3 regions of the Pacificimonas sp. ICDLI1SI03 genome follow, and region 3 is predicted to be linked to each of the others. Evidence: predicted binding sites of a transcription regulator. Region 3 holds the regulator's gene; each other region holds the start of a gene.

What was found. The regulator LexA, encoded in region 3, represses DNA repair genes until DNA is damaged. The targets are predictions, from matches to a motif close to GTTCCNCNCTTGTTCT.
Region 1: a site for LexA is predicted at 6,841-6,856, ahead of radA (DNA repair protein RadA). Genes of this name have one in related genera too.
Region 2: a site for LexA is predicted at 3,385-3,400, ahead of recA (recombinase RecA). Genes of this name have one in related genera too.

What each region holds. Positions count from the first base shown of each region.
Region 1 covers NZ_JBSQAU010000002.1:460,983-471,806, forward strand. The annotation lists gene ada (bifunctional DNA-binding transcriptional regulator/O6-methylguanine-DNA methyltransferase Ada) at 1-641, opposite strand, end outside; gene ACSMXM_RS14195 (threonine dehydratase) at 745-1,698, opposite strand; gene ACSMXM_RS14200 (peptidylprolyl isomerase) at 1,714-2,481, opposite strand; gene ACSMXM_RS14205 (LolA family protein) at 2,644-3,243, shown strand; gene ACSMXM_RS14210 (exodeoxyribonuclease III) at 3,532-4,323, shown strand; gene ribA (GTP cyclohydrolase II) at 4,334-5,407, shown strand; gene radA (DNA repair protein RadA) at 5,443-6,825, opposite strand; gene ACSMXM_RS14225 (cation:proton antiporter domain-containing protein) at 6,962-8,626, shown strand; gene ACSMXM_RS14230 (FtsK/SpoIIIE family DNA translocase) at 8,627-10,824, opposite strand, start outside.
Region 2 covers NZ_JBSQAU010000001.1:583,163-593,986, forward strand. The annotation lists gene ACSMXM_RS02740 (TorF family putative porin) at 1-714, shown strand, start outside; gene ACSMXM_RS02745 (hybrid sensor histidine kinase/response regulator) at 835-3,327, shown strand; gene recA (recombinase RecA) at 3,450-4,511, shown strand; gene ACSMXM_RS02755 (ABC transporter transmembrane domain-containing protein) at 4,634-6,415, shown strand; gene ACSMXM_RS02760 (putative bifunctional diguanylate cyclase/phosphodiesterase) at 6,456-8,726, opposite strand; gene ACSMXM_RS02765 (glutathione S-transferase family protein) at 8,853-9,506, opposite strand; gene ACSMXM_RS02770 (hypothetical protein) at 9,614-10,156, opposite strand; gene ACSMXM_RS02775 (citrate synthase) at 10,169-10,824, opposite strand, start outside.
Region 3 covers NZ_JBSQAU010000001.1:293,316-304,139, forward strand. The annotation lists gene ACSMXM_RS01410 (MerR family transcriptional regulator) at 1-317, shown strand, start outside; gene ACSMXM_RS01415 (acyl-CoA dehydrogenase C-terminal domain-containing protein) at 310-2,112, shown strand; gene ACSMXM_RS01420 (acetyl-CoA C-acetyltransferase) at 2,253-3,464, shown strand; gene ACSMXM_RS01425 (3-hydroxyacyl-CoA dehydrogenase NAD-binding domain-containing protein) at 3,479-5,671, shown strand; gene ACSMXM_RS01430 (D-alanyl-D-alanine carboxypeptidase family protein) at 5,867-6,868, shown strand; gene ACSMXM_RS01435 (DUF4170 domain-containing protein) at 6,889-7,122, opposite strand; gene ACSMXM_RS01440 (gamma carbonic anhydrase family protein) at 7,131-7,700, opposite strand; gene ACSMXM_RS01445 (MlaC/ttg2D family ABC transporter substrate-binding protein) at 7,697-8,326, opposite strand; gene ACSMXM_RS01450 (c-type cytochrome) at 8,337-8,717, opposite strand; gene lexA (transcriptional repressor LexA) at 8,865-9,527, opposite strand; gene ACSMXM_RS01460 (molybdopterin molybdotransferase MoeA) at 9,577-10,758, opposite strand; gene moaC (cyclic pyranopterin monophosphate synthase MoaC) at 10,751-10,824, opposite strand, start outside.

The DNA.
Region 1 (10,824 bases), on a different contig from region 3:
AGTACCGATCCCAGCCATGATTTCGCGGTGCCATGTCGCAGGAGCGTTCCAGGCGCGCCGGACCGATAGGCCGAGGGACGCATGCCGAGGCGCTGCTCCGCACGTTCGTAAAAGCGGCTAGGGGCGCCGTAGCCGGCGGCATAGAGACTCTCGGTGACGCCGGTCCCAGCGCGCAATTCCCCCGCCATGCGGGCGGCACGGGTCGCGGTGGCATATTGTGCCGGTGTGATGCCGGTCGCCTGCTTGAAAATGCGGTGAAAATGGCTGGTGCTCATCTGGGCGTCCCGCGCCAGAGCATCTAAAGACGGGGCAATGTCATCCGCCTCAATCGCCCTGCACGCGCGTCCGACGATCTTTGCATATTTCTGCGCGAGCGAGGGGGAGGCCGGGCGGCACCGTTTGCAGGGCCGAAATCCGGCAGCCGCCGCCGCTTCGGCGGTATCGAAAAACACAATATTGTCCCGCTTTGGCTGACGCGCGCCACATGAGGGGCGGCAGTAGATGCCTGTAGTCGTGACCGCGAAAAAGAAGTGGCCATCGGCCGCCCCTTCGCGATCGCAGACCGCCCGCCAGCGGGCGTCCGCCCCCGCATAATCAGCGGGACGCGGAGTGGATTGGTCCAGATCTGCAGCATGAGCCATCATCATTCTCCGGCGGGTGTCACTGGTCCTCGGATAGAAAAAATCGGCTATGGCCGCGTCCCGCTTCTTGCTTTTGAATTTCGCGCGCGCCCGGTCGGGGTGGCTATGACAAAATCCAGCGCTCGAACAGGGCCAGGTCGATATTGCCGCCGCACAGGGGCATGCCGACGCGCTTTCCAGCCAGCATCGCCTTTTCGCCCATCGCGGCTGCCAAAGGCGCGGCGCCTGCCCCCTCCGCCAGATTGTGCGTGTCCGTCCAATAGGCACGCACCGCCGTGGCAATGTCCGCGTCCGTCACGGTGACGATTCGCGCGACGCCCCGCCGGATAATATCCAGCGCATCGCGGTCGGGCGTGCGCACCGCCAGACCATCCGCCTTGGTGTCGGCCGATGACAGTGTGACGACCGTACCCTCCTGCACCGAACGGGCATAGGCGGGCGCGGCGGCACTTTGCACACCGACGATCTCCGTCTTCAGACCAAGGAGGTCACGCGCCATCACGGCGCCGCAAATGCCGGAACCGAGACCGATGGGAACGTAGAGCGTGTCAAGATCGCCCGCCGCGCGAAACAGTTCCAGTGCCCAGGTCGCGACGCCCAGGACGAGATCGCGGCCGAAGGAGGGCGCGAACCATAAATCCTTCGCCTCTGCAAGTTCCATGGCGTGCGACCGTGCCGCGTCGAAATCCTCGCCATGTTCCAAAAGGGTCGCGCCGAGCGCCCGCATGGCGGCGTTCTTTTCGCTGCTATTGCCGTGCGGCACGACGATGGTGACCGGGATGCCGAACCTTTTTCCCGCAAAGGCGAGCGACTGGCCATGATTGCCGCGCGTTGCGGAGATCATTCCGCGCGGTGCCAGTTTTTCCTTTGCCAGCCGTTCGGCGTAGATCAGACCGCCCCGCACCTTGAAGGCGCCGGTTGGCGTGTGGTTTTCGTGCTTGGTCCAGACTTCGGTATCCAGACGCTGACACAGCAGTGGCCAGCAATATTGCGGCGTCGGCGGAAAAACCGCGTGGATCCGCCGCTGTGCATCCTCAAGCTCGGCAAGAGTGAACATGCCGATGGGCCGCACCTACTCGCTTGTTTCGGCGGACAGGATCTTTACTGGTTCCGCCAGCATCTGGCCTCGCATTGCGCCCTCGCCCTCATTGGGGTCGGTGGGGGCGTCGAGCAGGGCGCGGACCATGTCCATCCCCTCTTCCACATGACCGAAGGCGGCAAAGCCGGGTTGGCCGTCGCCGGCGTCCAGACTGATCAGATCGCCCACAATGATAAAGAAATCGCCGTCTGCCGTGCCCGGCTCTCCCATCGCCATGGAGACCGTGCCGTCCGTGTGGCTCAGCCCGGTCTGGCTGGTCGGCTCATGCGTGATCGGCGGCAGTATCATCTCGGGATTGCCGCGCGTTCCGCCCTGCACCAGGCCATATCCGCGGCCCAGATTGCTGGCGCGGTAAAGCGTCATGCCGTTAAAGCGCCCCTCCCGCACATAGCGCAGGAAATTCTTTGCCGTGATAGGCGCGCGCTCCACCTCCACCGCGATGACCAGGGGGCCGTTTTCGGTTTCCAGCGTCACGCGCTCCGTCTGGAAGGCGGGTTCCGGCGCGGGATCGGCGGCGTCTTCGCCCGTCGATTCGCTTGGCGGGGCGGCACCGTCCGGCAGGGTCGTGGGCGGTGCGGTTTCGACAGGGTCGACGGCGGCGGGATCGGTGGGGACCGTTTCGGCCGGCGGTGCCTCCTGCGGGCTGGCAGCTGAGGGGGCAGGCGCAGCCGTGTCATCTTCGACAGGCTGGGCCAGGGCGGGGGCGGCGATGAGAGCCGCGAGCGCAAAAAGACGAATCATGGTGTGGACCATAGCCTTTTCTGCCTGAACACACCATGTGCGGGCGGCATGTACGGTGGCCCGTGCCGCCTTTTCGGCGTTCGCTCGTTCATGCGCGGGCAATTCAATTCCGGTTCAACCGGCGTCCGCTATATCGCTATCCAGATTTCAACAGGAGGACCGATGTCCATCATTCGCAACTGTCTTGCTGCGCTGACCGCGCTGATGCTGGCCGTCCCCGCTGCCGCCACGCTGCCGGAACTGACACGGCATTTGGAAGAGACGCGTACGATGACGGCGAATTTCACACAGGTCGCCGCCAGCGGCGCGACCACGAAGGGCCGTGTCTATCTGGCGCGTCCGGGTAAAATTCGCTTTCAGTATGAAAAGGGTATCCCGCTGCTTGTGGTGGCCGACGGCAAGAGCGTGAACGTCATCGATTATGAGGTGAAGCAGGTTCAGCGCTATCCGATCAGATCGACGCCGCTGAGCGTTCTGTTGGACCCGGAGGCGGATCTGGCGAAGTTCGCCCGCGTGAAATCCTCGACCGCCAATGCGCTGGTCGTCGAGGCGCGTGACCGCGAACATCCGGAATATGGCGTCATCACCATCTATTTCGAGCGGGATAGCGCAGCGCCCGCCGATCTGGCTCTGTCAGGTTGGAACGTGATCGACGCACAGGGCAATACCACGCGGGTCGCGCTGTCCGATGTGGAGTTCAATGGCGGCGTTCCAAAGAACGCCTTCCGCTTTAACGACCCGCGTCCTCAGACCCGGCGTTGAGACCGCCGCCGGGTCTCTTGTTTCGCAGCCGTTACTGAAGGGGGGCGAAGTGCGTCCTTTTTGGGGCAGGTCGAGGAAGCACCGGATTGTCGGCCGATGACGCCCCCCCTATCTTCGGCGCATCGGGTCCAGCGAGGGCGCTTCGGGATTTTGCCCCCTGTTGCCCGGGGTGTTTGAACCGGATCCGTTTGCGTGACGAGCGCAAGAACGACCCTCGCTCCGTTCTTCGGAAAGGAGTGGGGGTCAATTCTTTTGCGGGCGCCGCGTCGCCGCGTTAGCAGCAGCGGCATGAGCCTTACCAAACTTGTCAGCTGGAATATAAACAGCGTCCGGATTCGCCTGCCCCTCATCGAGCAACTGGTCACGGCGGAACAGCCCGACATCATCTGCCTGCAGGAAACAAAGGTGCGGGATTCGCAATTCCCGCACGAGGCGTTCCACGCGCTGGGCTACACTACGCGCATCCTTCATGGACAGCCGATGCACCACGGCGTTGCGATTCTGTCGCGTGTGCCGCTGGTCGAGGACCGCCGCTATGACTGGCAGGATAATGGCGAGGCGCGCCATATCGGTGTTCGGCTGCCGAACGGCATATTGCTGGAAAATGTCTATATCCCCGCAGGGGGCGACATTCCGGACCGTGACGAGAACCCCAAATTCGGTCAGAAGCTGGATTTCTATGAACGCATGACCCGCTGGTCGGAGGGGCTGCGCGAACCGACGATCATGATGGGGGACTTCAACATCGCACCGCTGGAATCCGACGTGTGGAGCCACAAGCAATTGTTGAAAGTGGTCAGCCATACGCCCGTCGAGGTGGAAACCATGCAGCGCCTGCGCGATGCCCACGACTGGCAGGATATCGGCCGCCATTTCGTGCCCGCGCCAGAGCGGCTTTATACCTGGTGGAGCTATCGATCGAAGGACTGGACGGTCGGCGATCGCGGTCGGCGGCTGGACCACGTCTGGACGTCGCCGGAAATCCTGCCCAATATCCGGTCTCACCGTGTGCTGGAGGCGGCGCGCAGCTGGGACCGGCCCAGCGATCATATCCCCCTGATCACCGAGATCGAGTTGTGAACGCAGACGCATGACCATCGCCGCCGAACGCGCCATTGATGAACTCCGCCGGGGTCGCGCGGTCATCGTTGCGGGGGCAGAGGCGCTTGCGATCCTGCCGATCGAGCTGACCGACGCGCAGCGCCTTGCCCTGTTTGAGGGTGAGGTCGTTGCGGAAATCCTGATCACCGACAAGCGCGCGGCACAGCTGGCGCTTGCCAATCAATTGGCGGCGGCGGGCATGCGCGCGGTTCGGATCGCGCGCCCGGAATGGATCGACGCGGCCTCTGCCATGGCGCTGGCCGATCCGACGCTGGATTTATCGACCCCGTTGAAGGGGCCGTTCCAGACCCGGCCCGTCGATGATACCGACACGGCGCTGGCCGCGCTGCAGGCGGCAAAGCTGGCCGGTCTGCTGCCGGCGCTGCATGTTCGTGCAGCGGCGGAGGGTGACGATTTTCTGCAGGTTTCCATTGCCGACATCATGGCCCACCGGGCGCCAGACAGCCTGCGAGAGGTTACGCGCGCGCGACTGCCGCTAAAGGCCGATCCGAACACGCGCGTGGTGGCCTTTCGCAGCCCCGGCGGACCAGAGCATCTCGCCCTGCTGGTGGGAAGGGGCGCGGACGGTGCCGAGACCTCACGCGAAAAGGCCCCGCTGACGCGATTGCACAGCGCCTGCCTGACCGGCGACGTTCTGGGCAGTCTGAAGTGCGATTGCGGCGATCAGCTGGTCGCTGCGCTGGACGCCATTGCGGCGGATGGCGGTGGCATCCTGCTTTATCTGCAGCAGGAGGGGCGCGGCATTGGCCTGCTGAACAAATTGCGCGCCTATCGCCTGCAGGATCAGGGTTTCGACACGGTCGATGCGAATCTGCGCCTGGGATTCGAGGTGGACGAGCGCGATTTTGGCATTGCCGCCGCCATGTTGCGCGGCGTCGGTGCCACCCGCATCCGGCTGCTGACCAACAACCCGTCAAAGGTGGACGGGTTGGAACAAGCGGGCATCACCGTCGAAGCGCGCGTGCCGCTGATCGCCGGCCATGGCGCGCTGAACGCGGACTATCTGGCGACGAAGCGGGACAGGACAGGGCACCAATTCTAGCGGCGACCGGAGCTGCTTGCAGGTCTGCTGCTGCGTCAGTCGGCGGCTCCGCCGGCCAGATGCGCCACCAGGTCGGGCAGGTGGGAAAAGCCCTCTCCGCGCATGCCGGAGGGGACGGCATCGCGGGCGGCCTTTGGTGTCAGCGCGCGGGTGAAACCCAGCTTGTGTGCTTCCTTCAGCCGTAATTGCAGATGCGCGGCGGGCCGCAATTCTCCGGAAAGGGATAATTCGCCCAGCGCGACGGTATCCAGCGGCACGGCATTTTCGGTCAGCGCGCTGACCAGCGCCGCCGCCACCGCGACGTCCGCCGCAGGGTCCGATACGCGAAGGCCGCCCGCGATATTCAGGTAAACTTCGGCATTGGCAAAGCTCATGCCGCAGCGGGCCTCGAGTACCGCAAGGATCATCGCCAGTCGCCCGGAATCCCAGCCTACAACGGCGCGGCGCGGCGTCGCGCCAGAGGCGAGCCGGACGACCAGCGCCTGTATCTCGACCATGACGGGCCGCGTCCCCTCCAGCGCCGGAAACACGACGCTACCCGCCACCGGCCGTTCGCGTTGCGTCAGGAACAGGCTGGAGGGGTTTGAGACTTCCGTCAGTCCGGCGGCTTCCATGGCGAAGACGCCGATTTCATCGGTGCCGCCAAAGCGGTTCTTCACCGCGCGCAGGATACGATATTGATGGGAACGCTCGCCTTCGAAATAGAGCACGGTGTCGACCATATGTTCTAGGACGCGCGGGCCGGCGATGCTGCCATCCTTTGTCACGTGACCCACCAGGACCAGCGCGGTGCCGGTCTGCTTGGCGAAGCGGATCAGTTCCTGCGCGGCAGCGCGCACCTGGCTGACCGTGCCGGGCGCGCCCTCCAATATGTCGGAATGCATGGTCTGAATCGAATCGATCACCAGAAGCGCGGGCGGCGTGCCGTCGGTCAGCGTCGTCAATATATCCCGCACCGATGTGGCGCTGGCCAGCTCGACGGGCGCATCGCCCAGCCCGAGCCGCCGCGCGCGCAGGCGAACCTGGTCCGCCGCCTCCTCACCGGAAATATAGACGATCCGATGACCCCGTGTCGCCAGGCGGCCCGCCACCTGCAGTAGCAGGGTCGATTTGCCGATGCCCGGATCGCCGCCGATCAGGATCGCCGATCCGGGCACGATACCGCCGCCCAGCGTGCGATCCATTTCTGCAATGCCCGTACTCGTGCGCGGGGGCAGCGGCGTATCCGCATCCAGCGTTTCCAACGCGATGCGCGTCCCGCCCCGTTGCAGTGAATGTTTTGCGCTGAAGGGCGTAACCACCGCGCCTGCATCCTCGATCAGGGAATTCCATTCCGCGCAGTCGGGACACTGCCCCTGCCATTTCGTCTGGACGGCGCCACATGCCTGGCAGCTATATCGTTTCTGGGGCTTTGCCATGCTTAGCGCGATAGCAGAACAATAAGGGAACGGGAAGGGCCGGTGGGCGGTGGTTCGCCTGCGTGCCTCAGCCGACCCACTCGGCGCCCATGCTCCCTGCCTATGCGGCCCGCGAAAAGGCGGGTAAACTTCCTGAATGGCCGCTTCCTCCGAAATTCTCACGACCATCGCGCCAGCCATATCGCTGCTGGGCTTGGGCATCGGCGCGGCGCTGGCGTCCAAGGTTCTCCGGCTTAGCCCCATTGTCGGTTATATCGTGCTTGGCCTGGCCTTGGGCGCATTCGGCTATGCCGACCGGTTCGAGGGGCCAGTCGTCGAGGCGCTGGCAGAGGCGGGGGTCATGTTCCTGCTGTTCAATCTGGGACTGCATTTCAGCCTGACGCGCATTCGCGAGGAGGCGGGCAATATATTCGGGTTCGGCGCCCTGCAGATGACGGTCGCCAGCGCCGGGTTCGGTGTGGCTGCATGGCTGCTCGGTCAATCGGTAACGGCCTCCATCATCATCGGCGCGGCGCTGGGCCTGTCATCGACCGCCGTGGTCATCGGCCTGATCCAGCAGCGCGGGCAGGCCGATTGTCCGGTGGGGCGCGCGGCGCAGTCGATCCTGATTTTTCAGGATATTGCCGCCATTGCCCTGCTGATCGCCGCGACCGCCCTGGCGGCGGGTTCCGGCTCTCTTGCCGGTGATCTGGGATGGGCGGCGCTGAAGGCTGTGGCCGCCTTTGGGGTTGCCGTCATCTTCTCCCGCTATCTGACGGCGCCGCTGTTCCGGCTGATCGCCAATGCCCGGTCGAACGAGGTATTCACCGCAACGGCGCTGTTTCTCGCGCTGGCGGCAGGCTGGGCGACAGGGGCCATCGGCCTGTCGCTGACGCTAGGCGCGTTTCTGGGCGGGGTGGCCATCGCGGAGTCGCGCTACCGCGTTCTCGTTCAGGCCGAGATAGAGGCATTTCGCGGTCTCTTCCTGGGCTTCTTCTTCATGACGGTTGGCTTGTCGCTGAACCCGGCATTGCTGGCAGAGCGCGGGCCGCAGGTGCTGGGCATTGCCGCCGCCTTGATCGCCATGAAATGCGCCCTGAACGTCGCCGCGGCGCTGGCCAATCGCTGGTCGGTGCCGGGATCGGTTCAACTGGGCTTCCTGCTGGGACAGGGATCGGAATTCGCTCTGGTGGTCTTCTCGCTGCCTGCTGTCGCCGTGCTGATCGGGACGGATGTCGTCGCCATGCTGGTCGCCGCCATCGCCATCAGCCTGGCCGCGACGCCTGCAATTTCGGATGTTGGGCGGACATTGGCCGGCAGGCTGCGGCGAGGACCGCCCGACAGCAAGATTGCGGGCGACGATGCCCCCGTCATCATCGTCGGCATGGGGCCTAAGGGCCGCGCGCTCGCAGATGCGCTGGCACAGCGGGACGTGGGGCATGTGGGGCTGGAATTCGATAACCGTCTGTTCGAAACGGCGGTTGCGGATGGCTATGACGTGCACTTCGCCAGTCCGGCGGACCCGCGCAGCTGGCAGCCGCTGTCGATGGGCGATCGGCAGGTTATCGTGCTGACACGGTTGGATTACGAGGCGGCGCGCGACCTGCACCCCATTGTTGAGGAATATTTGCCCGGCCTGACCCGCATTGCCGCCATGGTGGATGGCGAGGATGGTGCCCGGTATGGTGCCGTCGGGATGCAGGCCGTCGATGCACATGGGGAAGAGGGCGACCACCGCCTCCTCGTTCATGTATTGCGATCGCTGGGGATGGAAGATGAGGTGCCGCCGCAGGAAACTGCGGGCGTTGCTATCGCGGCCTAGCTAGAGCCGGTTGCCCTGGCCGTCGATCAGCACTTCGCGGCGACCGACATGGTCGGCGGCACTGACGATGCCCATTTCCTCCATCTGGTCGATCAGGCGCGCTGCCTTGTTATAGCCGATGCGCAGGTGTCGTTGCACATGGCTGGTGGATGCCTTCTGTGTATCCTGCACCACCTTGATCGCCTGCCGCAGCAGCGCCGCGTCGGGGTCGTCGTCCTCGCCGCCCATCAGGTCGGGCGTGGGCAGCGGTATGCCATATTGGTCCAGCTGCGGCGGCGGCTCCTCCGTCACGGCGTCGACATAGTCGGGCGACCCTTGCGTGCGCCAATGATCGGCGACGCGCTCCACCTCCTCGTCGGATACGAACGGGCCGTGCACGCGGGTCAGGAATTTGCCACCGTTCATGAACAGCATGTCGCCCTTGCCCAGCAGCTGTTCGGCGCCCTGTTCACCCAGGATCGTGCGGCTGTCGATCTTTGATGTAACGGAAAAGCTGATACGGGTGGGCAGATTGGCCTTGATAACGCCGGTGATGACGTCGACGGAGGGGCGCTGTGTCGCCATGATCAGGTGGATGCCTGCCGCGCGCGCCTTCTGCGCCAGCCGCTGGATCAGGAATTCGACCTCTTTGCCCGCCGTCATCATCAGGTCGGCCAATTCGTCGACGATAACGACGATCAGCGGCAGGGGATCATATTCCAGCGCCTCCGTCTCATAGATGGGCTGGCCGGAATCGGGATCATAGCCGGTGTGCACGCGGCGTTCGAACGGCTTTCCGGACGCCTTGGCCTCTGTCACCTTGTCGTTGAAGGCCGCCAGCGACCGCACATTGACGCTGGCCATCATGCGATAGCGTTCCTCCATCTGTTCCACCGCCCATTTCAGGGCGCGGACGGCCTTCGATGGCTCCGTAACGACGGGGGACAGAAGGTGGGGGATGCCGTCATAGACGCTCAGCTCCAGCATCTTTGGATCGATCATGATCATGCGGCACTTGTCCGGCTCCAGCCGGTACAGCAGCGACAGGATCATGGCGTTCAGACCGACGGACTTGCCCGATCCGGTCGTGCCCGCGATCAGCAAATGGGGCATGGGGGCAAGGTCGGTCACGACGGGCAGGCCGGCAATGTCCTTGCCCAGGACAAGCGGCAGGGCGCCCTTCGCCCGGTCGAACGTCGCGTCGGACAGCAGTTCCGACAGCACCACCGTCTCCCGGTCGCGATTCGGCAATTCGATACCGATGACGTTGCGACCCGGGACCACGGCGACACGGGCCGACACGGCAGACATCGAGCGGGCAATGTCGTCCGCCAGACCGATGACGCGGCTGGATTTGATGCCGGGGGCGGGTTCCAGCTCATACATGGTCACGACCGGGCCGGGCCTTACCTCGACGATTTCGCCCTTAACGCCGAAATCATCGAGCACGGTTTCCAGAAGGCGCGCATTCTGTTCCAGCGCCGCCTCGTCGATCCTGGTGCCCTTGGCCGGCGGAGCGGCGGCAAGCAGCGACAGCGGCGGCAGTTGTGCACGGTCGCCGAGGGCGAGGCCGGACTGACGTTCTCGCGCGGCGCGCTTCGACGGTTTTGTCGGCGTCTCGGCCATCTTGACCGGACGCTTCGGCGTGGCGGGAGCGGGCCGGTCTGGTACGTCCGCGTCGGGTTCTGCGCTCATCTCCGGCTCGGCGGTGCGGCGCGGCTTTGCCATGCGCTGATCCGCCTCAACATCATCGGCGCGCGAAAGACGGGCGGCGATCCAGCCGCGCGGCAAGGCAAGCCCCTTCATCGTCAGGAACAGCACCACAACGCCCAGGATCGCCGCCAGCGCATAATTGGTGGCAGTGGCCGAAATCTCAGGCGGCAGAACGTCACCAATCGCACCGGTGGCAAGCGCGCCCAATTGTCCAACCAGACCGCCCGGACCCGCAGGCGGTCCCAGCAGCGGGAGCATACCCAGCGCCAGCGCGCCGAGCAGGATCGCCAGAAAGGTCAGTGTGGTACGCCAGCCCGGATTCGGCTGCTGCCTTCCCATTGCCAGCCGCAAACCGGCAGTGATGGTCAGCGGGATCATCAGCGCGGCGGCATAGCCGAACAATTGCAGCACCATGTCGGAATAAAGCGCGCCGCCGCTACCCATCCAGTTTTCCGGCGCTGCGATTGTCGCACGGTTCAGTGATGGGTCGGCGGGCGAATAGCTGA
Region 2 (10,824 bases), 290 kb from region 3:
TCCGACTGGTCGCTATCCGGAAATGTCGGCTTCGTGACCGACTATCGTTTCCGCGGCATTTCTTTCTCCGATGAAAATCTTGCGGTGCAGGGCGGTCTCGACGTCGCCCATTCCTCCGGCTTCTATGTAGGTACCTGGGCATCCAGCCTGGGCGGATACGGCACATATGGCGGCCCCAATCTGGAGGTCGATCTTTACGGCGGCTATGGCGGCTCCCTCGGCGGGGTTGGCACTTATGACGTTGGCGTCATCTATTACCTCTATCCCGGCGGTGCAGGTAATAATGACTATATCGAATTTTACGGTTCGCTGGGTGCAGAGGTTGGCCCCCTTGCCGCCACGGTTGGCACGGCATGGAACCCCGATCAGGATTCGCTCGGCGGCGATAATATCTACGTCTACGGCGATTTGGGTGCCGACATTCCGGGAACGCCGTTCAGCCTTGCCGGCCATCTGGGATATAGCAACGGATCGATGGGCTTCGGCGGTTCCGGCATAGCGCCCGACGGCACGTTTGCTTCCTATGACGATGATTATCTGGACTGGTCGGTCGGCGTGTCGACGGAGCTGTTCGGGCTCTCTCTCGGCCTTACCTACCTCGATACCAACATCAGCAAGACGCGCGAAAATGTCGTGGGTACGCGCGTCACTGGGTCGGGCAGCCCCTATGTGGCCGATGATCAGTTTGTCGCATCCCTGGGCTATAGTTTCTAGCACCAGGTATCCGCGGGGGTGGGGGACGGCGCGCGGGAGGGCGCGACGTCCCCCAATTTCTGTTCCTGTTTCCGCGCGCGACATTGACGTCGCCTCTGGCGTCCTGCGAAGAGCGGAACCATGACATCCAACATTGCTCCTGTTCGGGCCGACCAGATGCCGGATCCCACCGAATGGCCGCGCGTGCCGACCGTGCAGCGCAATATGTGGACGACGATCGCCATCGCGGTGATCGCTGCTTTGGGGTCCGCCGCTCTGGTGGGTTACGCGCTCGGGATCTGGGAATTCGCGGCCTTGTTTGCCGCGCTGGTGGTCGCCAGTGGGGCCATCGGCTATTTCGCCGCACTCGGCCGGTCGCGCAGGGGCGGTGGCCGTATCGACTGGGCGCTTGTGCGTGCAGCGCTCGAATCTCAACAGGTGGCACTCGCAATCACCGACAGGGAAGGGCGCCTAGTCAGTGCCAATGCCGCCTATGGCGCCCGTGCAAATGGTTTTCCCGCGCCGACGGAGCTTGCCCTGCGTGAAGGCGTGGGGGACGCGGCGGTGCTTGCCGCCGCCAATGCTGCACGACGCGACGGTAGCGGCTTCGCCGATATTTCCGTCACCGGCGATGACGGGATCAGCCGGCGCCTGCGGATCACCGTTCGTCCTGCCGAGCAGGGCCGGGATTATCTGCTGTGGACCCTGCGGCGCGATCGCACCGACAAGGCGCTGGATGACACGAGGGAGATGATTGAGGGGCCGCTTGGCGGCTGGTTCGGCAGTGCGGGTATTCTCGCGGCGATGGCAGGCGGCGATGGGCGCGTTCTCGCCAGCAATCATGCCTTCATGCAATATATTGGCGAACAACCGGCCGGGACGTCGTTAAATCTCGGAAATCTCGTCGATGTGGATGACGAGGGGGATCATTGGCTGATTTGCCGCTCGGGCACGGGGGACCCAGATCGTCTGCCCGTCCTGGTCACTCGCCTGCCATTGACGGCCGAGGCGGCGCGAGTGGCGGAGGGTGCACCGACCATTGCCGAAGGAGAGGACGATGTTGAGCCCGATGCGGGCGCCTTTCTTTTCCTGCTGCGGGAACGGGAAACACCGCAGGTGGCCGCCGCCGCCATACCGACCGATCTGCCGGCTTTGATGGGCGTTTTGCCGATCGGACTGGCGCTGACCGATCGGGATGGCCAGCTGAAATATATGAACGATGCGTTCCGCGCGGCGGCGGGCGTGACCGAGGATATGAACCGCGGCTTGTTATATCCCAGCGATCTCGTTGGAAAAGATGACAAGTCGGCGGTCGCCGATATGGTCCGCCGCGCCGCCTCCAGTTCCGAGGGCGTGCGGGATCTTCGCGTTCGTCTGAAGCACCGACCCGACGAACCGGTGGTGCTGACCATCGGTCGCGCGCCGTGGCAGGAAGGGCCCGCCGTGGTCCTGTCTCTAAAGGACAATCGCGAACAAATGCGTCTGGAGCGCCAGATCACCCAGGCGACGAAAATGCAGGCCGTGGGGCAATTGGCGGGCGGCGTTGCGCACGACTTCAATAATATCCTGACGGCGATCATTGGCTATTGCGATTTGATGATGATGCGCCACAGCCCTGGCGATCCGGATTTTGACGACATCAATCAAGTCCGTCAGAACGCCAACCGCGCGGCAAATCTCGTGCGCCAGCTTCTGGCCTTCAGCCGTCAGCAGACCTTGCGGCCGCAGCTGTTGCAGGTGTCCGACATTGTCGGCGAGCTGTCCCACCTCCTGAAACGGCTGCTGGGCGAACGTGTCAAATTGACCGTCGATCATGGCCGCGGGCTTGCCCCCGTGCGCGCCGATCCGGGCCAGATGGAGCAGGTGATCGTAAACCTCGCCGTCAACTCCAGGGATGCCATGCCTGACGGCGGCACGCTCACCATCCGGACGTTCGCGGTCACCCCCCAAGAGGCAAAGCGCCTGGCGAGGGAAGGCATGCCGCCCGCGGATTATGTCGCCATTGCCGTGTGCGACACCGGCACGGGCATCCCTGCCGAAGCGCTGCCAAAGATCTTCGAACCCTTCTTCACGACGAAGGAGGTTGGACGCGGCACCGGACTAGGTCTTTCCACCGTGTATGGCATCGTCAAGCAATCCGGCGGCTTTATCTTCGCCGATTCGCGCGAAGGCGATGGAACGGACTTCACGATCTATCTTCCTGCGCAGGAAGCCTTGGTGGAACCCGCATCGGCTACGGCAAGTGTAAAGCCGCGCGATACCAATTTCGGTGAAGGGACGATCCTGATTGCCGAGGACGAGGACATGGTGCGTGCCGTGGCGGAGCGGGCGCTGACCCGAAAGGGCTATGACGTGGTCTGCGCCTCCGACGGAGAGGCGGCGCTCGAAATGCTGATGGCGATGGATGCGCCGCCCGACCTTCTCATCACCGACGTCGTCATGCCGGTCATGGACGGACCTGCCCTCGTCGCGGCGGCGCGGGAGAAGTTTCCGCAGCTGAAAATCGTCTTCATGTCGGGCTATGCGGAGGAACAGCTGCGATCATCTCTGGAAATCGAGGACGCCGGATTTCTCGCCAAACCGTTTTCCGTCAACGATATCACGGAGAAGGTCTATCAAACGCTGAAGGGATGACCTCTTCCAACCCGAACGTCGTCCAGGAACATATAAAGAACTTTATCTTGTGAAGGTAGAACAAATGCGGTACGAACGGCTTATGTTGAACGCCCCGAGGGGCAGGGCTAGGGAGGCTGATCATGGCCGCAGCGTTAAAGATAGTGGACTCGGGAATGGATAAGCAGAAGGCTCTCGACGCAGCCCTGGCGCAGATCGATCGCGCCTTCGGCAAGGGGTCCGCGATGAAGCTGGGCCAGCAGGAAAAGGTTGAGATCGACGCGATTTCGACCGGGTCCATTGGCCTCGATCTGGCGCTGGGCGTCGGCGGTTTTCCGCGGGGACGCATCATTGAAATCTACGGCCCGGAAAGCTCCGGCAAGACGACTTTGGCGCTACACGCCATTGCCGAGGCGCAGAAGGCAGGCGGCACGGCGGCATTCGTCGATGCGGAACATGCGCTCGACCCCATTTATGCGAAGAAGCTGGGCGTCGATACGGCAGAGCTGATCGTTTCCCAGCCGGATACCGGCGAACAGGCGCTGGAGATCGTGGATACGCTCGTACGTTCCAACGCGGTCGATATTCTCGTCATCGATTCCGTCGCGGCCCTGACGCCGCGGGCCGAGATCGAGGGCGAAATGGGCGACAGCCATGTCGGTCTGCAGGCTCGTCTGATGTCGCAGGCATTGCGCAAGCTGACGGGGTCCATCAACCGTTCGCGCACGACCGTGGTCTTCATCAATCAGGTACGCATGAAAATCGGCGTCATGTACGGCAATCCGGAAACGACCACGGGCGGCAATGCGCTGAAATTCTACGCCTCCTGCCGACTCGATATTCGCCGCATCGGTCAGATCAAGGATCGCGATGAAGTCGTTGGCAACACGACGCGGGTGAAGGTCGTCAAGAACAAGGTGGCGCCGCCGTTCCGGCAGGTGGAATTCGATATCATGTATGGCGAAGGAATTTCAAAGACTGGTGAAATCCTCGATCTCGGCGTGAAGGCCGGCATCGTCGAAAAATCTGGTGCATGGTTCAGTCATGATTCCACGCGCATCGGTCAGGGACGTGAAAATTCCAAAACCTTCCTCAACGACAATCCCGAATTTCTGGCCAAGATCGAGGCTGCCATCCGCGGTAAATCGACGGAAGTCGACGGCGCACTGCTGGATGGTAAGGACGAAGAGGCTGAGGACGCCTGATCGGCACTTCCATCGGATTTCGTTGAGATGGTGAATGCTTACGGGGCCAGGTCCAGGCGGATCTGCCCCGTTTGTGTTTGTAGTCTCGACGATCGTCCTGCACGGCTTTAAGTGCCGCTCGAATGGCTGATATACCCACCGCCGATTTGCCGCCGAAGAGCCGTAAATTCTCGCGTCTCAAGATCGTCTGGGACTTTGCACGCGCGTACCCAATGCAGATCGTGGTTTCGTTGCTGGCCCTGATCGTCGCGGCCAGCGCGACGCTTGCCATACCGCAGGGACTGAAGCTGGTCGTCGACCGCGGCTTCGGCAATGAAGACCCTGCGGCTATCGCGCCATATTTCCTGGGTCTGATTGCCATCGTCATCGTCATGGCAATCGCAACCGGTGTTCGGTTCTATTTCGTTTCCTGGCTGGGCGAACGGGTGGTTGCCGACTTGCGCGTTGCCGTCCATCGCAACCTTCTGTCCCTCGACCCCGCCTATTTCGAGGAGAACCGCCCCTCGGAAATAGCAAGCCGGCTGACCGCCGACACATCCGTCATCGAACAGGTAGTCGGAACCAGTTTTTCCATTGCGCTCAGAAACACCTTCATGGGGCTGGGCGGGATCGTTTATCTGTTCTACCTCAGCCCGAAGCTGACTGGTCTCATCCTTCTCGTCATCCCACTGACGATTGGTCCGATCATTCTTCTGGGTCGTAAGGTGCAGAACCTCAGCCGCACCAGTCAGGATCGTATCGCTGACGTCGGGGCGATCATTTCCGAAACTCTGGGCGCGATCAAAATCGTTCAGGCATTCACGCAGGAATCGCGGGAAAGCCGCAGGTTTGCCAATGCAGTCGATGACGCTTTTGCTGCCGCCCGCCGCCGCATTCGTATCCGTGCGCTGCTAACAGGGGTGGTCATTCTGCTGATCTTTTCGGCGATCACCCTCGTCTTGTGGCAGGGCGCGGTGGACGTCATTACCGGCCGCATTACCGGCGGTACGATCACCGCCTTTGTCTTCGCCAGCGCGCTCGTTGCGGGTGCGTTCGGCGCCCTTACCGAGGTTTATGGCGACGTCATGCGCGGCGCGGGTGCGGCGGGGCGACTGGCAGAGCTCCTGGCCCAGATTCCCGCCATCCGCCCTCCCGAAACGCCAATTGCCTTGCCTGCCTCTGGAATGGGCAGGGTGGAATTCCGCGACGTCACCTTTCTTTACCCGACGAAGCCGGGTGTCGCGGCGATCAAAAATTTCGATCTGAAGGTAGCGGCGGGTGAAACCGTTGCTGTAGTCGGACCCTCAGGCGCTGGGAAATCCACGCTGTTTCAACTTGTTCAGAGATTTTACGACCCGCAGGAGGGCAGCATCCTTGTGGACGGCGTCGCCATCGACGAAGTGAGCCCGCTCGACCTCCGTTCGCGTCTCTCGGTGGTCCCGCAGGAAACCGTCGTCTTCGCCGCGACGGCGGGACAGAACATCGCCTATGGCCGTCCCGATGCCAGCGAAGAACAAATTTGGGAGGCGGCGAGAAACGCGAACGCCGATGGCTTTCTGCGCGCTCTCCCTGAGGGGCTCGACACATTTATGGGCGAGGCCGGCACCCGCCTGTCGGGCGGCCAGCGGCAACGAATCGCCATTGCGCGGGCGATCCTGCGCGACGCCCCCATTCTGCTTCTCGACGAGGCGACCAGCGCTCTCGACGCTGAGTCCGAACGGGATGTCCAGCTTGCGCTGGAGCGTCTTATGCAGGGACGCACCACGCTCGTTGTTGCGCACCGGCTTGCCACCGTCCGCAATGCAGATCGCATCGTTGTCATGGATGAGGGGCGGATCGTCGCAGAGGGAAACCACGACCAGTTGATGCGCCATGATGGCCTTTATGCCCGCTTGGCGAGGTTGCAGTTCGACGACGCCGCCTGAGGCACCCGACGCCTGCAACCCGCGCTAATAGCGCTTCGGCCTATGCGCTTTTTGCCGTGGGCATTCTGTCTGTGTCGGGCAGCCTGACCAGTTCGCGGGCGGCCTCCGCCGACATGGGTTTTCCCGTCAGATAGCCCTGGATCTGGTTACACCCCATTTGCTGCAGGGCAGCCAATTGGCCGGGCAGTTCGATGCCTTCTGCGACCGTCACCATTCCCATGTCGCGCGCCAGTCCGATCACGGCCTTGATGATGGCATGGCAATTCTTGTTGTTCTGCATGTCGATGACGAAGGATCTGTCGATCTTGATCTTGTGGAACGCGAATTTCTGCAGATAGCCCAATGACGAGAACCCCGTACCGAAATCATCCAGAGAAAACCGGATTCCAAGCGCGCGCAGCCGCTCGAGCAGAGCGCGCGTCCGGCGGCTTTCCTGCAGCAGCACCCCTTCCGTAATCTCGATCTCCAACCGCGATGGCTGCAGACCGGACGTGCGGAGCGCCTCGGCAACGATATGTTCCAGCCCATCGCCGCGCATCTGCAGGGGCGACACGTTGATTGCGACGCTCAGATTGCCCGGCCATCTCGCCGCCTCCGCCGTTGCGGAGCGGATGACCCATGCGCCCAGTTCGTTGATGAAGCCGCTTTCCTCGGCCAGCGGAATGAATTCCGCAGGAGAGACAAAGCCGCGTGTAGAGTGCGTCCAGCGCAGCAGCGTCTCAAAGCCTTTTACCTCCAGCGTCCGGGAATCGACCAGCGGCTGATAATTGAGGTAGAATTCGCCCCGTTCCAGACCCTGCTCCATCTCGGCGATCAGGGTTCGCCGGGCCGTGGCGCTGGCATTCATTTCCTTGTCGAATTTCTGCCAATTCTTCCGGCCGGCCTCGCGCGCTGCGCGAAGGGCTGTTTCGGCGTTTTGCAGCAGAGTCGGGAATGTCTTCGCATCATCCGGCGCCGTGGCGATACCGATGCTGACCGACATGTGCACCAGTGCGCCCGCGCCTCTGATCGGCAGAGACATTTCTTCCAGAATCTTTCCGGCAAGCGTCTCCAATTTGGCGGATACCTGGACAGAGGAAACCAGCAGCGCAAACTCGTCGCCACCCAGGCGTGCGACGATGGCGTTGCGGCCTGCTATCATTTGCAGCCGGCGCCCCGTCTCCTTCAGGATGGCGTCGCCGGCACGACTGCCATGCTCCTCATTCAGGGATTTGAAATGGTCTATATTAATGAGGAGAAGGCCGGTTTTCCGTGATCCTGCCGCCTCCGCCAGATACTGGATGGCTTGATCTTCGAAGGTCTGGCGATTGGAAAGGTCCGTAAGGGCGTCGTAATGCGCCAGGCGTGATACGCGTTCCTCGGCCCGCATCTCGCTCGTCACGTCGCTGATGACCCCGCGAAACGCCGGTCCCCCCGGCTCCTCTACCGGCCGCGCCGTCAGTGACCACCGCCGCTGCTCGCCGCGTGTACCCAGCGTCACGACGAGCCTTTGCACGGGCTGGTGGGTTGCGAGCTTATCGGCCAATTGCCGTTGCGCCTCATCCGGTACGAACAGAGACAGGAAATGGCGTCCCTCAAGATCCCCCACCCGCATGCGCGCAAGCTGCGCGAACGGGGCGGTGACGTTCAGCAGGTGGCCGTCCTTGTTCAGAGAGAACAGCCGGTCGGAACCCTGCTCCTCATATTCGTTCAACAGATTTCGCGCGATGCCGCCCTGCCACTCCGCGCGCACGCGACGGGCCAGGCTGCGGCTGGTATCCTCCATGATGTCCGCCAACAGCCAGGCGATCAGGATGGCGGCATTGCCCAGCCACCAAGCGCTCGTCTGCTGGATCGCGTAGCATGCGGTCAATAACGCCAGACCGACGCAGACAGCGGCCAGTTTCGGGCCATTGGGCAGAAACCTGGCAGAGGCGGTGGCGATAAAGGGCAGGGCGGAAAGCATCGCCAGCAGCGACATCTGCAACGACGTCGGCAGGTCCGGCAGCACAAGATAGGTGACCGTGAACAGCGGAATGATGGCAAGGCTATATTCGGCGACGATGCGCCCGATCGCGACATCGATGCCCTTGTCGCTGGCCAAGCGGGCCGCGGCGGTCAGCAGCAGAAGCCCCGCGACCGAAATCCCCGCGCCCCAAAAGGGCGCAAATTGGGGCAGGGCGGCCCAGAACAGCAGGCCATAGGTCGCCAGCGCGACCAACGCCAGGCTGCCCCTTGCGGTTACCAGGCCTGCGCGGTGTGCCTCTATCTGGGCGGCAAGGATGGCGGCGGGTGGGGGGGCGCCCGTCTGATCCTCTTTGATTGTCCTCATTTTTGACACGGGGGGTACTTGTCTCCGTCGGCCATCCGTCCCCTTGGTTATCGGCCGCAAAACCCTTCAAATCCGTTTAAAAAGCCCCGCTATTATGGGCAAGAAACATCGATTATGGCTTGTTAATCAGCTCAGCATCGGCGTCATGCCGGGCTCGGCCTTTGCCATCGCGGCGCGGTAAGCATCCCGTTGACCGATGCGCTGCAGCCATGCGCGAATATTGGGAAAGGGTTCGACGCTTGTCTGGCGAAATGCCCGCCCAGTCGTCAGGGCATAGCCCATATTTATGTCCGCCAGGGTCAGGGATTGGCCGCCGAAATAATCGGCCTCGCCCAGACGCGCTTCGATCATGGCCCAAGCCTTCGCATTGCGATCGCGGCTAAAGACCTCGGCGGGGTTCCCTTCTGGTGCGTTCGCGATGGTCAGCATCAGGGACAGCATGGCCGTGGCCATGAACGTGCCGTTTGCCCAATGAAACCAGAAAAGATGATCCGCATGATCCGGACTGTCCGGCCCGGGTGCGAAGCTGGCGCGCTGGTCGGGGGTGCCGTGGGTGGCGAGGATATATTCCAGGGTCGCGCCCGATTCACCCAGAACCAGATCGCCGTCGGTAATAACCGGCGCAACGCCCATCGGCGACAGGGCCTTGTATTCGTCGGGTGCCAGACGATTGTCGGACCGCCGCTCATAGACTTTCAGTTCGTAGTCGAGGCCCAATTCCTCTGCTAGCCAGACGATACGCTCGGACTGCGACAGGCGCAGGTGATGAATGGTCAACATTTTCTGTCTCCTCCCGAACCTTATGTCCGCTGGAAACTGAAAAGTCGATCAGGCCGTCTGGTCCATGGCGTTGGCTGATACGGCGATCACTCCAATGTCACCGACGCCTAATCCTCGTTGGTTTCTTCATTCAGCTCTTCATAGTCCACGGGCGGGGGCAGGGTGCAGCCGCGTTCGATGGCGCGACCTTTCAAATAGCTGCGTCGCGCAACACCGGCCAGGATGGCCGCCCTATAGGCGCGTTCGCGGCCCGCGCTACCCGTTACTTCCCGCACCACCCCGCGAAACGGGATCAGCATTCCCGCCCCGAATTTCCCCGCAAGCCCAAGAGCGGCATTGCGGCGCTTTTCGGTAAGTGACGGGTCGTCCGTAACCGTGTCGAAATCCGGGCCCAGCACTTCGTTCATCTGCGTGATTTCGGCACCCAGACGCGCACAACTGGCGGGTTCGGGCAGCCTGTAAGGATCATCCAGAATACGCTGGATCGCATCCTCCACCTTTGGCTGAACGATCCCGACGTCGCTAAGCGGCTGTATGGCGGCATCCCGCGCCCGTTCACCGGTCGATGCGCCGCCGGGATCCCTGCTGACGGCGCATGCCTGCAGGCTGAGTGTCGCCAGCGCGCCAATTATCACGAAACGAGCGCGCATGGCGACAGGTCCTTATCTATTTTCGAGCCGGACATAGTCGCGCTGGACCGGCCCGGTATACAATTGGCGGGGGCGACCGATGCGCTGGTCGGGATCCGCGATCATCTCGTTCCACTGGGCGACCCAGCCGACTGTGCGCGCCAGCGCGAACAGCGCCGTGAACATGGACGTCGGGAAACCGATGGCGCTCAGGATGATGCCGGAATAGAAATCCACGTTCGGGAACAGCTTCTTCTCGACGAAATAATCGTCGTTCAGGGCCATTTCCTCCAGTTCCAGCGCCACGTCGAAAACGGGATCATTTACGCCGAGGGCGCCCAGAACTTCGCGCACCGTTTTGCGCATCACGGTCGCGCGCGGATCGTAATTCTTGTAAACGCGATGGCCGAAACCCATCAGGCGGAACGGGTCGTTCTTGTCCTTGGCGCGCTCAATATATTTCGGGATCTCGGAAGGATGTCCGATTTCCTTCAGCATGTTCAGCGCCGCCTCATTGGCACCGCCATGGGCAGGGCCCCACAGGCAGGCAATGCCGGCCGCGATGCAGGCAAATGGGTTTGCACCCGACGAGCCGGCCAGGCGGACGGTCGACGTGGACGCATTCTGCTCATGATCGGCATGCAGGATGAAAATGCGGTCGAGAGCACGCTCCACCACCGGATTGACTT
Region 3 (10,824 bases):
AGAGCGAGGGACTTCTCTCTCCGGAACGGGAGGGGCAGAACCGCATCTACTCGAAACGCGACCGTGCCCGGCTCGGGTGGATCTTGCGGGGCAAGCGTGTGGGCTTCAGCCTGGCCGAAATTCGCGAACTGCTGGATATCTATAAATCCGACGGCCCAGCGAAACAGCGAGTGGCGCTGGTCGGCAAATGCCGCGAACGTGTGGACGCGCTGAAGCGCCAGCGCATGGATATCGACGATACGATCGCAGACCTGCAGGCGTTTCTTCATGCCGTTGAAGAGATGCCGGATTTGAAGGAAAAAGCCGCAAATGCCTGAATATACCGCCCCCGTGCGTGACACGCAGTTCGTGATGACAGACGTTCTGAACCTGCAAAAATATGCCGACCTGCCGGGCTTTCGGAATGCTGACGGCGACACCATCGCCGCGGTTCTGGAAGAGGGCGGCAAGTTCGTGTCCGAGGTTCTGTTTCCGCTGAACCAGGTCGGCGACCATGAGGGGTGTACGCGGCAACAGGATGGCAGTGTTACCACACCTGCCGGTTTCAAGGCGGCATATGATCAGTTCGTCGAGGGCGGCTGGGGCACGTTGGGCCAGAATGCCGACTATGGCGGGCAGGGCCTGCCGCACGTCGTGTCGATGGCGTTCGAGGAATATATGTGTTCCGCCAACATGGCGTTCGCCATGTATCCCGGCCTGACCGCGGGGGCGATCGCCGCCATCAACGTCAAGGGCAGCGACGAGCAGAAGCAGACCTATATGCCAAAGATGATCTCGGGCGAGTGGACCGGCACCATGAACCTGACGGAACCGCATTGCGGCACCGATCTGGGCCTGATCCGCACCAAGGCAGCAGATGCGGGCGACGGCAGCTACAAGATTTCCGGTCAGAAGATCTTCATTTCCGCTGGCGAGCACGACCTTTCAGAAAACATCATTCATCTGGTTCTCGCCAAGCGCGAGGGCGCGCCCGACAATGTGAAGGGCATTTCGCTGTTCATCGTGCCCAAATTCCTGGTGAACGAAGACGGTTCGATCGGAGAGCGGAACGGCGTCATCTGCGGCTCCATCGAGGAAAAGATGGGCATTCACGGCAACGCCACCTGCGTGATGAATTATGACGAGGCGACCGGCTATCTGGTCGGCGAGCCGGAAAAAGGGCTGGCCGCGATGTTCATCATGATGAACGCCGCGCGCCTGGGTGTCGGCCTGCAGGGGCTGGCGCAGGGTGAGGTCGCCTATCAGAACGCCGTCACCTATGCGCGGGAACGCCGTCAGGGCAGGGCGCTGACCGGTCCGGAAGACAAGGATGCGAAAGCCGACCCGATAATGGTCCATCCCGACGTGCGCCGCATGTTGATGGATGCCCGCGCTTTTACGGAGGGTGCCCGGGCGCTGACGATGTGGGCGGCGCTGCAGATCGATCTGGCCCACCATGCGGAAACGGAGGAGGAACGCGAAGAGGCGGATGAGATCGTCGGCCTGCTGACCCCGGTGATAAAGGGATACTTCACCGACAAGGGGTTCGAGACGGCGGTGAACGCGCAGCAGGTATATGGCGGCCACGGGTACATCACCGAATGGGGCATGGAACAATATGTCCGCGACGCCCGCATCGCCCAGATATACGAGGGGACGAACGGCATCCAGGCGATGGACCTGGTGGGGCGAAAGCTGGGCCGGAACGGCGGCAAGGCGCTGATGCAGTTCGCGGCCATGGTCACAGAGGAAATCGAGGCGGCCAAGGCGGACGAGGTTCTGGCGCCGCTGGCTGCCAAGCTGGAAAAGGCCGGGGGCGAATTGCAGGCCGCGACCATGTGGCTGATGCAGAACGGCACCGCCAATCCAAACGATGCCGGCGCGGGGGCCGTGCCCTACATGCACCTGATGGGCGTGGTATCGCTGGGACTGATGTGGCTGAAAATGGCGCGGGCGGCGCAGGCCCGTCTGGCCGATGGCGCATCGGACGACGGTTTCTACACCGCCAAGCTGATCACCGCCCGCTATTATATGGACCGTTGTCTGCCCGACGCCGGCGCCCTGCGCCGCAAGCTGGAGGCTGGCGCGGAGAGCATGATGGCATTGCCGGAAGAGGCGTTCGCGCGCGGATAAGTAGTGCCGTCCCTCCCCTTTCGGGGAGGGGTTTGAGGCGGGGCATCGTCCCTACCTAGCGAGCAGATCGAATGAAGGCGCGCGCAGTCGCGCTACCCGCAGGCCGGATAGCGGCGCGGGTTATCGAGGAGGACCGAGATATGACCGAAGCCTATATCTACGATGCCGTTCGCACCCCCCGCGGGCGGGGAAAGTCCGACGGCGCCCTGCACGAGATTACGCCGGTCCAGTTGGCGACGCAGGTCCTGCAGGCACTGCGGGACCGTACGCAGGTCGACACGGCGGACATAGACGATGTCGTCCTGGGCTGTGTCAGTCCGGTCGGCGAGCAGGGCGGTGACATCGCCCGCACCGCCGTGATTACCGCCGATTATGCGGAAACCACGGCGGGCGTACAGGTCAACCGCTTCTGCGCGTCCGGGCTGGAGGCGACGAACATGGCTGCGGCAAAGGTGATGTCGGGCGAGGCGATGTTCGCAATCGGCGGCGGCGTTGAAAGCATGAGCCGTGTTCCAATGGGCTCAGACGGGGCGGCCTGGGCGACGGATCCGGCGGTCAATTTTCATGCCTATTTTGCGCCGCAAGGCATTTCCGCCGACCTGATCGCGACGAAATACGGGTTCAGCCGCGATGATGTGGATGCATATGCCGTTGAATCGCAGAGGCGCGCGGCGAATGCATGGGAAAAGGGTTATTTCAAAGGGTCCATCGTACCGGTGAAGGACGTGATCGGAGAGGTCGTTCTGGACCGGGACGAGCATATGCGCCCTGGCACGGACATGCAGGGCCTGGGCAGTCTGAATCCCTCTTTCGAGGCGCTTGGCACGCAAATGCCCGGATATGACGACGTCGTGCTGCAGAAATATCCCGAACTGGAGAAGATCAACCATGTGCACCATGGCGGCAATTCTTCCGGTATCGTGGACGGCGCCGCCGGTATTCTGATCGGTTCGAAGGAAATGGGTGACAAATACGGTCTGAAACCGCGCGCCCGTATCCGCGCAATGGCTTCCATCGGGTCGGAACCGACCATCATGTTAACCGGACCGGAATTCGTGACGCGAAAGGTGTTGCAGCGGGCCGGCATGGATGTGGGCGACATCGACATCTACGAACTGAACGAGGCATTTGCCGCCGTCGTCCTGCGCTACATGCAGGCCCTCGACATTGATCATGATCGTATCAACCTGAATGGCGGTGCCATCGCCATGGGGCATCCGCTGGGTGCGACGGGCGCCATGATTCTGGGTACCGTTCTGGACGAACTGGAGCGGACCGGAAAGGGCACGGCCCTCGCCAATCTCTGCGTCGGCGCCGGCATGGGCACCGCGACCATTATCGAGCGGGTATAGGACGGGAGCAGGACATGAACACCGATACGATCAAATTTGATCTGGACGCCGATGGCATTGCACTGCTGACCATCGATCTGCCGGGCCAGTCGATGAACGTCATAACGGCACAATTCCAAACCGACCTGCGCACCCTGGTCGAAAAAATCGCCGACGATGATGCGATCAAGGGCGCCGTTATTACCTCGGGCAAGCCATCCGGCTTCATGGCCGGGGCTGACCTGAAGGGCATGGGCGACTTTGGTGCGGATCAGCAGGAAAGCGGCGCGACAGCAGGCAAGTCCCGAATGGCGCAATTGTTCGAGGCGGTTTGGCCCGTGAACGAAATCCTGCGAAAGCTGGAAACCTGCGGAAAGCCAGTCGCCTGCGCCATTAACGGCCTGGCGCTGGGTGGCGGGTTGGAGGTCGCCTTGGCCTGTCATTACCGTGTCGTCGCGGATGATCCGACGATAAAGCTGGGCCTGCCAGAGGTCATGGTCGGGCTGATGCCTGGCGGTGGCGGTACGCAGCGCCTGCCGCGCCTGATCGGCGTACAGCCTGCGCTGATGTATTTGCTGCAAGGTAAAACAATGTCGCCGCAGGAGGCACAGGGTTTTGGCGTGGCGCACGAAACTGCGCCCCTGAAAGAAATCGTCGAGAAGGCAAAAGCCTGGGTAAAAGCAAATCCAAAGGGCGGCGTGCAGCCCTGGGATCAGAAGAAGTTCAAATTCCCTGGCGGCCCTGCAAGTGCCATGAGCCCCGGCTTCGCCCAGACCTTCATCGGCGGCACGGCGATGACCATCAAGCAGACCAACGGCAATATGAACGGACCCTTTGCGATCCTTTCGGCCGTTTACGAGGGCACGCAATTGCCGATGGATACGGCACTGCGCGTGGAATCGAAATATTTTACCCGGCTGGTGGCGGATCCGCAGGCCGCGAACATGGTCCGCTCTCTGTTCGTATCGAAGCAGGCGGCGGAAAAGGGCGCGCGCCGTCCCGAAGGCATTCCGCCGATGAAGACCCAGAAGTTGGGGATGCTGGGTGCCGGCATGATGGGCGCAGGGATCGCCCTGGTGTCTGCCCGTGCGGGCATCGACGTTGTCCTCCTCGACCGTACGCAGGAGGCTGCGGAAAAGGGCAAGCAATATACCGCCGACAAGCTGGGCAAGCGCATGTCAGCCGAGAAGGTGCAGCCGATCCTTGATCGCATCCACCCCACGACCGACTATGCCGACCTGGCGGGATGCGACCTGATCGTCGAGGCGGTTTTCGAGGACCGCGAGATCAAGGCGGAGACCACGAAGAAGGTAGAGGCTATCGTCGGTGCCGACACTATATTCGGGTCGAATACATCGACGCTGCCAATTACCGGACTGGCCAAGGCATGGTCGCGGCCGGAGACGTTCATCGGCATTCATTTCTTCTCCCCGGTTGAAAAAATGCCGCTGGTTGAAATCATCGTCGGCGAAAAAACCGGTCCGGAAGCCATTGCAAACGCGTTGGATTACGTCGCGCAGCTCCGGAAAACGCCTATCGTGGTCAATGACAGCCGCGGCTTCTACACTTCACGCTGTTTCGGCACCTATGTGCAGGAGGGGACGGCCATGCTGGGCGAGGGTATAAGCCCGGCGCTGATTGAAAATGCCGGCAAACACATGGGTATGCCCGTCGGCCCGCTCGCTGTATCCGACGAGGTGTCGATCGAGCTGGGCCACAGGGTGATGCAGCAGATGAAGAAGGATATGGGCGACGCCTATAAACCCGGCGCAGCCGACGACGTCGTCGAGAAGATGATGGCGGAGGGTCGCACCGGACGCAAATCGGGCAAAGGCTATTACGACTATGGCGAGGGCGGCAAGCAGCTGTGGCCTGGTCTGCGGGAGGCATTCCCGCCAGCGGATGGCCCCGCCGATCCAGAAGTGCAGGAAATACAGGAAAGGCTGAAATTCCGCCAGTTGGTCGAATGTGCACGCTGCTTTGCCGAGGATGTTCTGGAAACGCCGGAAGACGGAGATTTGGGCGCGATCCTGGGCTGGGGGTTCATGCCGTTCACCGGTGGGCCGTTCAGCCATATGGATACGCTGGGCCTGGACCGGGTCGTGCAGATACTCGACCGTTTGGCTCAGATGCATGGAGAGCGCTTTGCGCCGCCGCAGATGCTACGCGACATGGCGGAGAGGGGCGAGACCTTTTACGGTGGAAATACCCGGCGTATGGCCGCCTGACCCCTATCGGAGGGGCTTGATGTACCGCGTCTCGCCGATGCGCGCGCGCACCGGTTGTTGCCGAAGTTTCAGGCTGGTTCCCTGGCTTCTCTCGGCTCACCGCACAGGGGACTCGCTTCATCGACGGCAGGCCGCTGATTTCTTTTATATTAATGTTCCATCTGTCATGGTCGCGCGGGACAGGAGGAAAATGAAATGCGGGCAGCGGCCACCATGATGAACCACTTTAAGTTGCGGCAGACTGTGTCTGCGGCGTTTTACGTCGCGACGATGCTGCTCCTGCTTGGCATGTGGCAACCCGCCGAGGCACGCTCTCTCAGCGACATCGAAAAATATGCCGCCATCGTGGTGGACGTCGATACGAATGAAGTCCTCTATGCGCACAAGGCGGATGCCGCTCGTCATCCCGCCTCCATCACGAAGGTGATGACGATGATGCTGGCCTTCGATGCGCTCGACGCCGGCAAGATCAAGATGGACGATCGGGTCGTCATGTCGGCGCATGCGGCGGCGCAGCCCCCCTCGAAACTGGCACTGGGCAAGGGCGGATGGTTGACGGTCGAGGAGGCCATCCGCGTCCTCGCCACGAAATCCGCGAACGATGTGGCGGTTGCGCTGGGCGAACATCTGGCAGGTACGGAAGTCGCCTTCGCACAGGAAATGACGGAGAAAGCCCGATCGATCGGTATGAATGCAACGGCGTTCTACAACGCCTCCGGACTGCCTAATCCGGCTCACTCCACGACGGCGCGCGATCTGGCCACCATGTCGGCCTATCTGATTCAGCATTATCCGCATTATTATGCGTTTTTCTCGCAGCAGCAGTATAATTTCTACGGCAAGGTGTTGCCGAACCATAACCGGCTGCTCGGTAAGCTGGTGGGCCTCGATGGGATCAAGACCGGGTTTACCAACGCGTCTGGCTTCACGCTCGCGGCATCGGCTCAGCGCGACGGCAAGCGTCTGGTCGGTATTGTGCTGGGCGCACCGTCCACGAAGCTGCGCAACGACAATATGGCAAATCTGATCAATGCCGGGTTCGATGTTCTGCGGCAGCGGAAGTTTGGTCGCAACGTTACGGTCGCCAGCTATATGAGTGAACCGGATCAGGCGCTGGGTAATTGGAACCCGGTCGTCGCGCAGGGATCACTGGATGAAGCTGAAGAGCCGGACTTTCAGCCCACCGCGGGAAATTAAGCTAAACAGCCCGGGGGCAGTTAAACTTCGGGTTCCAGCAGTTCGTGCAGGTGCACGACCAGATATTTCATCTCCGCATCATCGACGGTGCGCTGTGCATGAGCGCGCCACGCCTTTTCAGCGGTCTTATAGTCGGGGAAGATGCCCACAATATCGAGTGCAGAGGAATCTTCGAACTCCAGTCCGCGTGGATCCTTGACCCGACCCCCGAACACGAGATGCAATTTGCTGTCTGAAGCGTCGTGCTGTTTCATATCCGCCGCTATAGCGCCGCCTGCTCGGCCTGCAAGCGCCTCATTGTATCCTGCATGAAAGCGTCAAAGTCCTCGCCGGTCCAGGCGCGGTGGTCGCCTTCGGCATAAGCGATGGCGTTCCGGTGATAGATGGCAGCATTCAACCGGTTCGCGAGCCAATTTTCGCGCGTACGAATGACCTTTGCCGGGCTGCCAACGACGATGCTGTTCGGCGGGACGATCGTGCCGTCCTTCACATAGGCGTGTTGCCCGACGATGGAGTTGTTCCCGATCACAGCGCCGCCGTAAATGGTGGAATTGATGCCGATCAGGCAATTATCACCTATCGTGCAATTATGAAGGGTCGCCCTGTGGGTGATCGAACAATGTTCGCCTACCGTGACAGGGCCGCCTGGATCCGTGTGGATCATGACGAAGTCCTGTATGTTCGTCATGGCGCCGATGCGGATCGACGCTGCCTCCGATCGCATGACCACATTCATCCAGACGGATGAACCACGGCCCAGCTCTATGTCGCCATAAAGCTGGGCCGACGGGTCCACATAGGCGGCCTCACCTGTCGAGAGGCGGGACCTCAACTGATGCGTTTCTTCATCAATGTGACAAGGCCGTCAAAGCCATTGCGGCTGATATAGGCGTTGAAATCCTGTTCCTGCGTCAGCGCCATATTGACGCCGGAAACCTTCAGGTTGCGGATTTTGAAATCACTGCCGCCCTTTTTACGGACCTGCCAGACGGCATCGACCGGGTTGCCCGATTTCGGCGTGATGCGCGTGTAGACTTCAACATCGCCGCGGCTTCCCCGCGGAACGGCACGCGTTACCGACAGTTCGGAATCCTCAAAAGCGAACAGATTATTCGTGTAGGTAGCGACGACCCATTGCGGGAAGACCTTCATATACTCACGATACTGTGTGTCGCTGATGTCCTGACGGTGGCGGCGGATCAGATACTGGCCAATATAGTTCACGTCGAAATTGCTGGCGAGCATCTTGCGCAGTTCTTCCTGCGTCTGCGGCGACTGCGCGTCGCCCGAGCGGATCACGCCAAATGCGTCTTCCGCCAAACCGTCGATAAAGGCCGACGCGGCCTTTGTGTCGCTATCGGTCGCGGCCTGCGCTGAAGCGGGCGTCGCAACAAGGATGCTGAGGGGGGCTGCCATCGAAACGAGGGCGGCCGCTATGAAGGGCTTATGGAATTTCATGGAAATACTCCTACTTACCGGCGCGCAGGACATAGGATATGACCGCCGCGCGCTCGTCTGGTTTCTTCAAACCGGGAAAGGCCATTGTGGTTCCCTTCACGGTCTTTCTGGGGTCGTTCAGATATTCGTCGAGGCTGTCGCGCCCCCAGACGATATTCGATGCCTTCATGGCCGGGGAATAGCGCTTGAAATCAGCGGTTCCCGCTTCGCGACCGGACAGGCGAGTCAGCGAAGGACCCAGACGTACCTTCTCTCCGGGAACGTTAGGATCCCAGTGGCAGGCGCCGCAGCGTGTCTTGAACAGCGCTGCGCCATCAGGCGCGGATAGGGCAGGGATCGACATGAAGGCCGCAATGCCTGCGGCAATGGCAAACTTTATATGACCGTACATCGAAAAGGCGATTCCTCACTCTAGGTAGCTATTCCTATCGCAAGAATCCGATGAATTCGCGGTGAATTTCTCAAATGAATTTTCGGAGTGCCACGCAGATGCCCGCGCCGGCCCCGGCGTAGCTGTATATCGCGGCCGAAAGCTCGGTCAGTACCGCCGCAGCAGTCCAACCAGCTTGCCCTGCACCTTCACCTGGCTGGCGCGGTAGTTTTGCGGCTTGTAGTCCTTATTGGCAGGATCAAGCCGGATCATGTCGCCATTCTTGTTGAGCGTCTTCAGGGTTGCATCATTATCGTCGACCAGGGCCACGACGATGTCACCCGTGCGGGCATCGTCGCACCGTTCGATAAGGGCGTAGTCGCCGTCAAAGATCCCGGCCTCGATCATGGAATCGCCGGACACCTCCAGCGCATAATGATCGCCCTTCCCCAGCAGGGACGTAGGCAGACTCAGGGTTTCCGTGGTCTCTAGCGCTTCAATGGGCTGACCTGCGGCGATACGGCCGTGAAGCGGGATGTCGACGATATCCGGTTCTGAATCGTTGGCCGCCCGAACACTCTTCGGCTTGGCGCCGAAATCGACCTTTCTTACTTCGGCTTCGGGCATACGCAGAACCTCCAGCGCACGCGCGCGGTTCGCGAGGCGGCGAATGAACTTCCGCTCCTCGAGGGCGCTGACAAGCCGATGAACGCCACTTTTCGACTTGAGATCGAGAGCTGCCTTCATTTCTTCAAAAGAAGGAGAAACGCCGGTCTTCCGCAACCGTTCGTCGATGAACCTCAACAGTTCGAATTGCTTCGCCGTCAACATCGTTCGCGCTCCGTTCCCATGAACAATAGAAGAACGGGTAGGGGGTAAATCAGGTCCTGTCAAGTATCAGGACGGGCACCGACTCGCCGGTGGTGGCGGGTTTTGCATGGGACGGACGTATGATCAGCGCATTCGCGCGTGCCAGGGCCGCCAATTGCGCACTGTCCTGTGTTGCGAGCGGCGCCACAACGTCGCCGGAGAGGGTGGCACGCAGATGATCGCGCCTGTCCCCGTTCGCCGGAAGGGGCTGGCCAAGCCGTGCATTGGTCTCGCCCAACGCTGGATCCGCACCGCGAAGGGCCAAAACCATCGGTCTGACAAAGAGAAGCATGCAGACATAGGCGGAGACCGGGTTGCCCGGTAGCCCGACCAGGCGGGCAGCGCCGAGAGTTCCTGCAATCAGAGGTTTGCCTGGCTTGATGGCGATGCGCCAGAAATCGAGCGTGGCGCCGGCGTCATCGAGAGCGTCCTTGACGAGATCATGGTCACCGACGCTGGCGCCGCCGATGGTGATGATGATGTCGAATTTAGATGCACGCATCAATGCGTCGCGGATTTGCGCGCGATCATCCGGAACGATGCCGAAATCTTCAACATCTGCGCCTGCCGCGGCCAAGGCCGCGGCGATCATTGGGCCGTTGCCGGCGACAATCTGGGATGGTCCCGGCGGCGTTCCGGGGGGCACCAGTTCGTCACCGGTGGCGATGATCGCGACGCGCGGGGCGGCGTGCACCTGAAGCCGGGCATGTCCCGCACTGGCCGCCAGACCAACGACAGGGGCAGATACGAGACTGCCGACAGGGAGCAATTCCTGGCCGTTGGAATAGTCATTGCCTTCGGGCCGTATATGTGCGCCGATTTCTGGCGGGCCGCCCCCCTTCAGGGTCAGCGTATCGCCGGATCGTTCCACATCCTCTTGAACGATCACGGTATCTGTGCCGCCCGGAACCGGAGCGCCTGTAAATATCCTGATCGCGGCGCCCTTTTCGACGGAGCCGGCAAACCCCGCCCCGGCTGCGCTTTCGCCCCGAACTGTCCATGGGCCGGGCATATCCGCCCATCGGATGGCATATCCGTCCATTGCCGAGGCGGCGAAGGGCGGTTGTGTCAGTTTTGCAATCAGCGGCGCCGCAAGAATCCGTCCCCGCGCCGCCTCAAGCGGCACATCCTCTGCGGCAAGTGGTACAATTCCCGACAAAAGCCGGTCGTACGCATCCTCGAAGCTAAGCATTCTCCGCGCGCCAGTCCCCCGACTTGCCACCGCTTTTCGATTTCAGGTGCAGGTTTTCTATCCGCA